2 regions of the Streptomyces sp. NPDC002265 genome follow, and region 1 is predicted to be linked to the other one. Evidence: riboswitches for the same ligand, from Rfam matches in the RefSeq annotation. Region 1 holds a riboswitch; the other holds the start of a gene.
The links. A riboswitch is a leader RNA that binds a small molecule or an ion and turns the genes downstream of it on or off. The one in region 1 is predicted to bind glycine.
Positions count from the first base shown of each region.

Region 2: another riboswitch for glycine. It lies ahead of gcvT (glycine cleavage system aminomethyltransferase GcvT); the one in region 1 lies ahead of gcvP (aminomethyl-transferring glycine dehydrogenase).

Region 1 covers NZ_JBEOWS010000247.1:1,313-5,346, forward strand. Annotated here, with positions in the region: gene gcvP (aminomethyl-transferring glycine dehydrogenase) at 1-1,664, opposite strand, end outside; glycine riboswitch at 1,845-1,940, opposite strand; gene ABT085_RS32460 (PRC-barrel domain-containing protein) at 2,056-2,427, shown strand; gene ABT085_RS32465 (DNA polymerase IV) at 2,677-4,034, opposite strand, start outside.
Region 2 covers NZ_JBEOWS010000007.1:53,154-57,187, forward strand. Annotated here, with positions in the region: gene ABT085_RS02515 (enhanced serine sensitivity protein SseB) at 1-500, opposite strand, end outside; gene ABT085_RS02520 (AAA family ATPase) at 599-1,273, opposite strand; glycine riboswitch at 1,524-1,624, shown strand; glycine riboswitch at 1,625-1,732, shown strand; gene gcvT (glycine cleavage system aminomethyltransferase GcvT) at 1,806-2,924, shown strand; gene gcvH (glycine cleavage system protein GcvH) at 3,033-3,410, shown strand; gene glyA (serine hydroxymethyltransferase) at 3,425-4,034, shown strand, end outside.

The DNA of each region.
Region 1 (4,034 bases):
TCCTCCAGCTCACGGATGAGCGTGAGGTAGCCCTGCGCCTGGTCGGCGGGCGCGAAGGGGTGCAGCTGGCCGAACTCGGGCCAGGTGACCGGCTCCATCTCGGTGGTCGCGTTCAGCTTCATGGTGCAGGAGCCCAGCGGGATCATGCCCCGGTCGAGCGCGTAGTCGCGGTCGGAGAGCTTGCGCAGGTAGCGGAGCATCGCGGTCTCCGAGCGGTGCTGGTGGAAGACCGGGTGGGTCAGGTAGACGTCGGTGCGCTGCAGCGCGGCCGGCAGGGTCTCCTCGGTGACCGCGTCCAGCGCCTCGATGTCGGCCTCGACCCCGAACGCCGTCCACACGGCGGCGAGCTGCGCGCGCGTGGTGGTCTCGTCGCAGGACATGGACACCCGGTCGGCGTCGACGAGGTGCAGGTTGACCCCGCGCTCGCGCGCGGCCGCCACGGTCTCGGCGGCCCGGCCCGGGACCCGCGCGGTGAGCGTGTCGAAGAACGCGCCGTGCACGACCTCGACACCGCCGGCGGTGAGGCCCGCGGCGAGGAGCGTGGCGTAGCGGTGGGTGCGGCCGGCGATCGCCTTCAGGCCGTCGGGCCCGTGGTAGACCGCGTACATGCCCGCCATCACGGCGAGCAGCACCTGCGCGGTGCAGATGTTGCTGGTCGCCTTCTCCCGGCGGATGTGCTGCTCACGGGTCTGAAGAGCGAGGCGGTAGGCCCGGTTGCCGTCGGCGTCGACGGAGACGCCCACGAGACGGCCGGGCAGGCTGCGCGCGAACTTCTCGTGCACCGCCATGTAGCCGGCGTGGGGTCCGCCGAAGCCCATCGGCACGCCGAAGCGCTGGGTGGTGCCGACCGCGATGTCCGCGCCCAGCTCGCCGGGCGAGGTGAGCAGCGTCAGCGCGAGCAGGTCGGCGGCGACCGTGACCAGCGCGCCCAGCTCGTGGGCCTGGTCGATGACCGGCTTGAGGTCACGCACGGCACCGGAGGCGCCCGGGTACTGGAGGAGGACACCGTTGATCTCGCGCTCGGCGATCTCGGCCGGGATGCCGTCGCTGAGGTCGGCGACGACCACCTCGACGCCGGTCGGCTCGGCGCGGGTCTCGATCACGGCGATGGTCTGCGGCAGCGCGTCCGCGTCGACCAGGAACAGGCCCTTCTTGTTCTTGCCCATGCGCAGGGACAGCGCCATCGCCTCGGCGGCGGCCGTGCCCTCGTCGAGCAGCGAGGCGCCCGAGGTCGGCAGCCCGGTGAGTTCGGCGACCGTCGTCTGGAAGTTCAGCAGCGCTTCCAGGCGGCCCTGCGAGATCTCCGGCTGGTACGGCGTGTACGCCGTGTACCAGGCCGGGTTCTCCATCACGTTGCGCAGGATGACGGGCGGCGTGAAGGTCCCGTAGTAGCCGAGGCCGATCATCGAGCCGAGGACCTGGTTGCGGTCGGCCAGGGAGCGCAGCTCGGCCAGCACCTCGGCCTCGGTGCGCGCGCCCGGCAGGTCCAGGGCGTCGGCGTTCTTGATCACATCCGGTACCGCGGCTGCCGTGAGGTCGTCCAGCGAGCCGTACCCGACCTGGGCGAGCATCTTGGCCCGTGCCTCGAGGTCGGGCCCGATGTGGCGCTGCTCGAACGGGATTCCCTGTTCGAGCTCGGAGAGCGGAATACGGTGGGCGGTCATTGCGGAGGCCTCCTGGTCTGACGCGACCTGCGAGGGGCACCCTGGCGCGGGTACCCGGACGGCCTCCCCCTCTGTCATCTCAACCTGAGAGCTTCACCGGATCGCCCGGAATGGGGTCACCGGCTTTCACCGTCGGTGAGGACGCGGGTCGTCGACACCCGTCCTGCTTTCCAGAGTGACCTCGTCCGTGCGGTACGTGTGCCTGAGAGATTCCGGGGAGGATTTGCTCCTTCGGCGCCTCCGGTGATGTCCGGAGGACTCTCCCGCACGGGGTCAGCAGCCGCTTGCCAGAGTACCAGCGACCTCAACACGGGAGTCTTCGAGTGGCCACCTTCCTGAATGTGCTCTTTTGTAGTGCTTACGGATGAGTTTGCGACCTGGAGGAGGGACCGTGCAGACCGATGTCGATCCGCGCAACCTGATCGGCCGCAAGGCGTTCGACCGCAACGGCACAAAGATCGGAACCGTCGACGAGGTGTACCTCGACGACGCCACCGGTGTACCGGAGTGGGCAGCCATACGTACCGGTCTGTTCTCGAGGGACGCTTTCGTCCCGCTCGAGCCCAGCGAACTGGTCGAGGGCGCACTGCGCGTCCCGTTCGACCGCACTCTGATCAAGGACGCCCCCGACTTCGGCGTCGGCCGTCACCTCTCCCCCGAACAGGAACTCCAGCTCTACCACCACTACGGCCTCGACATCGCAGCCCCGCCTCCCTTCCCGGACCACGACTTCGGCAAGCTGGCCGGCCCGGACGAGTCCTGACGCCGGCGCCCGCACCCGCCGGCCCACGGTGGCCCTGGAGAGCTGCCGCGGCCAGGCCCGGCACGCCCGCCGGAGACAGTTGGTCCCCTCGCCGACCTGCCTGGTCACCGTCGACGGCGATCGGGGTGCACCGGATGCCCGGTGACGGAGATCGCACCGCACCGGCACGCCCCGAGCCTCCCTCCGGTCCGTGACGTTCCGGACAGCCGGGGCTCCGTCCCGTCACCCGTCAGGTCTCCGAGCCCGCCGTCAGCCGGCCGCGTGCTCCGCAGCGCTCGACGGCTCCTCGGCCGGCGGTTCCCCCTCGGCCGCCGCATCCTCCTCCTCGGCGCCGCGGACCGCTCCCGGATCCTCGGCCTCCACCGGTCTTCGCCGCACCAGTGGCAGTGGATCCGCCGGTTCCAGGTCGGGGTCGTCGATCCGGAAGGTCCGCACCCGGCCGGGAGCCGAGTCGGGCGTCTCGAACCGTACGGTGACCCGGCCGAGACCGCTGCCCTGCACCCACCCGGGCCCGTGCTCGGCATGCCGTACGTCGTGTCCGGCCGGCCAGTGCCGCTCGACCGGCTCCGGCGGCTGCGGTACGGACTCGTCCGCTGCCGCCTCCTGCTCCACGGCGCCCGCCTGTTCGCCGGCCGCCTGCGCGAACAGATCCTCCTGCGTGTAGTCGGCCAGCCCCGTCACGCCCACCCCGAGCAGCCGTACACCGCCCGTGGTGTCCACGGAGTCGAGCAGCCTGGCCGCCGCCTCCCGCACGACGGCCGGATCGTCGGTGGGGCCGCGCAGCGTCTCGGACCGGGTCAGGGTGGAGAAGTCGTACCGCCGCACCTTCAGCACGATCGTCCGCCCGGACAGGCCCGCCCCGCGCAGCCGCCCCACGCACCGGTCGGCCAGCCGCGCCACCTCGAACCCCACCCTGAGCCGGTCGTGGATGTCGACGTCGTACGTGTCCTCGACCGACACCGACTTGGCCTCCCGCTCGGCCACCACGGGCCGGTCGTCGCGCGCCAGCGCCATCGCGTGCAGCGCGTGGCCGTGCGCCTTGCCCAGCAGCCGGACGAGCTCGTCCTCACCGGCCCCGGCGATCTCGTCGACCGTGGTGATCCCGGCCCGCCGCAGATGGTCGCCGGTGGCCGGACCGACGCCCGGCAGGGTCCGCACCGACATGGGCCCGAGCAGCGCCCGCTCGGTGCCCGGCTCGATCAGCACCAGACCGTCCGGCTTGGCCTGCTCGGAGGCGATCTTCGCCAGCATCTTCGACGCGGCCAGCCCCACGGACCCCGTGAGCCCCGTCACCGCCCGGATGTCGGCACGCAGTTTCACCCCCGCCGAGCGGGCCGACCCGGCGTCCCAGGCCGCTCCCCCGGCCTCCAGGTCCACGAACGCCTCGTCCAGGCTCAACGGCTCCACCAGCGGCGACAGACCCCGCAGCAGCGCCATCACCTGCTCGCTGATCGAACGGTAGAACCCGAATCGGGGCACGAGATAGGCCGCGTTCGGCACCAGCCGTCGGGCCTGGGCCATGGGCATCGCCGAGTTCACGCCGAAGACCCGTGCCTCGTACGAAGCGGTCGCCACCACCCCGCGCGGTCCCAGCCCGCCCACGACGA
Region 2 (4,034 bases), on a different contig from region 1:
CAGTCCGGCTCGAACAGCCGCACCCGGCCGCCGCTCGCGAACCCGTCCAGCGGGGTCCGCCCGCTGCGGCACAGCTCCGCCACGGCCGGCGGCGGCAGCGGGATGCCCACCACGCCGTCGGGGTTCACGATGAGGCCGGCCTGCGGCGGCAGCCCGCGGGCGAACTCCACGGCCGGCGCGACGGTGTACGACATGTGCGTGCCGACGACCTGGCGGAACTGCTCCTCGGAGCTGAAGACCGGCACGTACACCTGGCCCTCGATCTCCAGTGTGGGCAGGTCGAGGGGGCCGCTGTGCGGGCCGCCGCCGTTGGGCAGCGGCACCCAGACGAAGCTGCGGCCGAGGACCTCGACGATCCGGCCGCCGGCCGTCGGGACGCCGACCGAGGCGGAGAGCACCTCCTCCAGTTCGTTGCCGGGCCATCCGCCGTGCGGATGGGGGTGCGCCTGTGCGGGGAAGCCCGCGGGAAGGTCCGCGGGAAGGTCCGCCGGGAAGTCCATCTCTCTACCGCCTGCTGGGAACCGCTGCTGTGGCTGAAAGGCTAACCGGTACGGGCCCGCGCGGGATCGTCCCCGGGACGGATCGGCGGCGGAACCGGTCAGGGGGCGAAGTCGATCCGGCGCAGGACGTCCGCCGCGTCCCGGTCCAGCAGGACCGCCGAGGCACAGCCCCGGGGCAGTTCGCCCCGCTCCACGGCGCGCAGCAGCCGGGCGGCCGCGCGGCGGTGGCGCAGGAAGGCGTAGCGCGACACACCGCGGCCCCGGTCGCGCTGCCCGGCCAGTGCCGCGGACGGGGTGACGTCGAGCAGCAGCAGGTGCAGGGTGCCGCCCCGGCGGCGGGCCGCGCGGGCCAGCCAGTCGCGCACCCAGGCCTGGGTGCCGCAGTCGTGCACGACGACTCCCCCGCCCGCGCGCAGCGCCCTGTGCAGCCCGGCGTAGTGGGCGAGGCGGACGAGCGGGCGGTAGACGGCGTACGGCAGGAAGCGCGGCGTCCGGCCGTCCCAGCGGTCGCGGGTGTCCTGGGAGTCGACGCCGACCCCCCGTACCGCCCGCCGCATCAGCGTGGACTTGCCGCTGCCGGGCAGGCCGGTGACCACGACCAGGTCGTGGGGGCCGAAGACCAGGCCGTGCGGGCTGTGCCCGGAGCGCTCGCGCAGATCGCGGACGACCGGTGCGGGCCGCGGGGCGCGCGTCTCGACCGCCGGGGCAGCGCTCTGCTCGGGCAGTGCGGTGGCCGAGCCGGCCACATACGCCGTGATCCTGTTCACCGTGATCGTCCTCCCCTGGGGTCAGGTAAGTCCTTTCCCCACTGAGCGTAAAGAGAAGGTAATGCGTGGCGCTTCGGGATTTCGTGCTCGTTCCGCCACAAGCCGGTGACAGCGGCGGCCCGCCCCCGGCCGGGCGCGCCGGGCGCACCCCCGGGGCGCGAGCACGGCGGGCCCGTGCCCCGGGGAGGCGAGGAGGGCCTGCCCCCGGCGCGACGAGGCGTGCAATGATGTGCGCGCCAACTGCATACCGGCCGTTTGAATCCGCGCGGGAGAGTTCCCGGCAGCCGTGCTGCCCGGGGCGCCGAAGGAGCAAGTCCCTCCCTTGAATCTCTCAGGCACCGTTACCGCGTGGGCGAGGCACATCTGAAAAGCGGACCGCTGTGACAGCGGTCCCACCCAAGGTGCAAGTCGTGTCCCCGAGTGGTCACGACGAACCTCTCAGGTTCCGATGACAGATGGGGAGGAACGACCTCGCCCTTCCCCGTGCTCGGATTCGCTCCCGCGCGGGGGACCCATCGCATTGGGAGACGACCGTCCGATGAGCAGCACGCCACCCCGTCACACCGCGCTCGACGCCCTGCACCGTTCGCTCGGCGCGACCATGACCGACTTCGCCGGCTGGGACATGCCCCTGCGCTACGGCTCCGAGCGCGACGAGCACACCGCGGTGCGCACGAAGGCCGGTCTGTTCGACCTCTCGCACATGGGTGAGATCACGGTGACCGGCCCGCAGGCCGCGCAGCTGCTGAACCACGCCCTGGTCGGCAACATCGCCTCCGTCGGCGTCGGCCGCGCCCGCTACACCATGATCTGCCAGGCCGACGGCGGCATCCTGGACGACCTGATCGTCTACCGGCTGGCCGAGACCGAGTACATGGTCGTCGCCAACGCCTCCAACGCGCAGGTCGTGCTCGACGCGCTGGTGGAGCGGGCGGCCGGCTTCGACGCCGAGGTCCGCGACGACCGCGACGCCTACGCGCTGATCGCCGTGCAGGGCCCGGAGTCCCCCGGCATCCTCAAGTCGCTCACCGACGCCGACCTCGACGGCCTGAAGTACTACGCGGGCCTGCCCGGCACCGTCGCGGGCGTCCCCGCGCTGATCGCGCGCACCGGCTACACCGGCGAGGACGGCTTCGAGCTGTTCGTGGCCCCGGCCGACGCGGAGCGGCTGTGGCAGGCGCTGACCGAGGCGGGCGCGCCCGTCGGGCTGGTCCCGTGCGGTCTGTCCTGCCGGGACACGCTGCGCCTGGAGGCGGGCATGCCGCTGTACGGGCACGAGCTGACCACCTCCCTGACGCCCTTCGACGCCGGTCTCGGCCGGGTCGTGAAGTTCGAGAAGGAGGGTGACTTCGTGGGCCGCGAGGCGCTGACCGAGGCGGCCGCCCGCGCCCAGGACAACCCGCCGCGCGTCCTGGTCGGCCTGGTCGCCGAGGGCCGCCGCATCCCGCGCGCCGGCTTCGCGGTCGTCGTCGGCGGCGAGGTGATCGGCGAGGTCACCTCGGGCGCGCCGTCCCCCACGCTGGGCAAGCCGATCGCCATGGCGTACGTCGACGCGGCACACGCGGTGCCGGGCGCGCCGGGAGTCGGCGTGGACATCCGGGGCACTCACGAGCCGTACGAGGTCGTGGCTCTGCCCTTCTACAAGCGCCAGAAGTAGACACTGGGCGCGGTCCACATGTGACACCGCGCACTTTCCGCTGCTCAGCGGCGGTTCCCGTTGTCCCCCATTCAGCAGCACTTCCCTGCGTACAGGAGAATTCAGGCCATGAGCAACCCCCAGCAGCTGCGCTACAGCAAGGAGCACGAGTGGCTGTCGGGCGCCGAGGACGGCGTCTCGACGGTCGGCATCACGGAGCACGCGGCCAACGCGCTCGGCGATGTCGTCTTCGTACAGCTCCCGGAGGTCGGTGACACGGTGGCCGCGGGCGAGACCTGCGGCGAGCTGGAGTCGACCAAGTCGGTCAGCGACCTGTACTCCCCCGTCGACGGCGAGATCACCGAGGTCAACGAGGACGTGGTGAACGACCCGTCGCTGGTGAACTCGGCCCCCTTCGAGGGCGGCTGGCTGTTCAAGGTGCGCGTCACGGGCGAGCCCGCCGAGCTGCTCTCCGCCGACGAGTACACCGCCTTTTCCGCCGGCTGAGGAGTCCCGGACACATGTCGCTTCTGAACACGCCCCTGCACGAGCTCGACCCGGACATCGCCGCCGCGGTCGACGCCGAGCTGCGCCGCCAGCAGTCCACCCTGGAGATGATCGCCTCCGAGAACTTCGCGCCGGTCGCGGTGATGGAGGCACAGGGCTCGGTCCTGACCAACAAGTACGCCGAGGGCTACCCGGGCCGCCGCTACTACGGCGGCTGCGAGCACGTCGACGTCGCCGAGCAGATCGCCATCGACCGGGTCAAGGAGCTGTTCGGCGCCGAGTACGCCAACGTGCAGCCCCACTCGGGCGCCTCCGCCAACCAGGCCGCTCTGTTCGCGCTGGCCCAGCCGGGCGACACCATCCTCGGCCTGGACCTGGCCCACGGCGGTCACCTGACCCACGGGATGCGGCTGAACTTCTCCGGCAAGCAGTTCGACGTGGTCGCGTACCACGTGGACGAGGCCGGCCTGGTCGACATGGCCGAGGTCGAGCGGCTCGCCAAGGAGCACCGCCCCAAGGTGATCATCGCGGGCTGGTCGGCGTACCCGCGGCAGCTGGACTTCGCCGAGTTCCGCCGGATCGCGGACGAGGTCGAGGCCTACCTGTGGGTCGACATGGCGCACT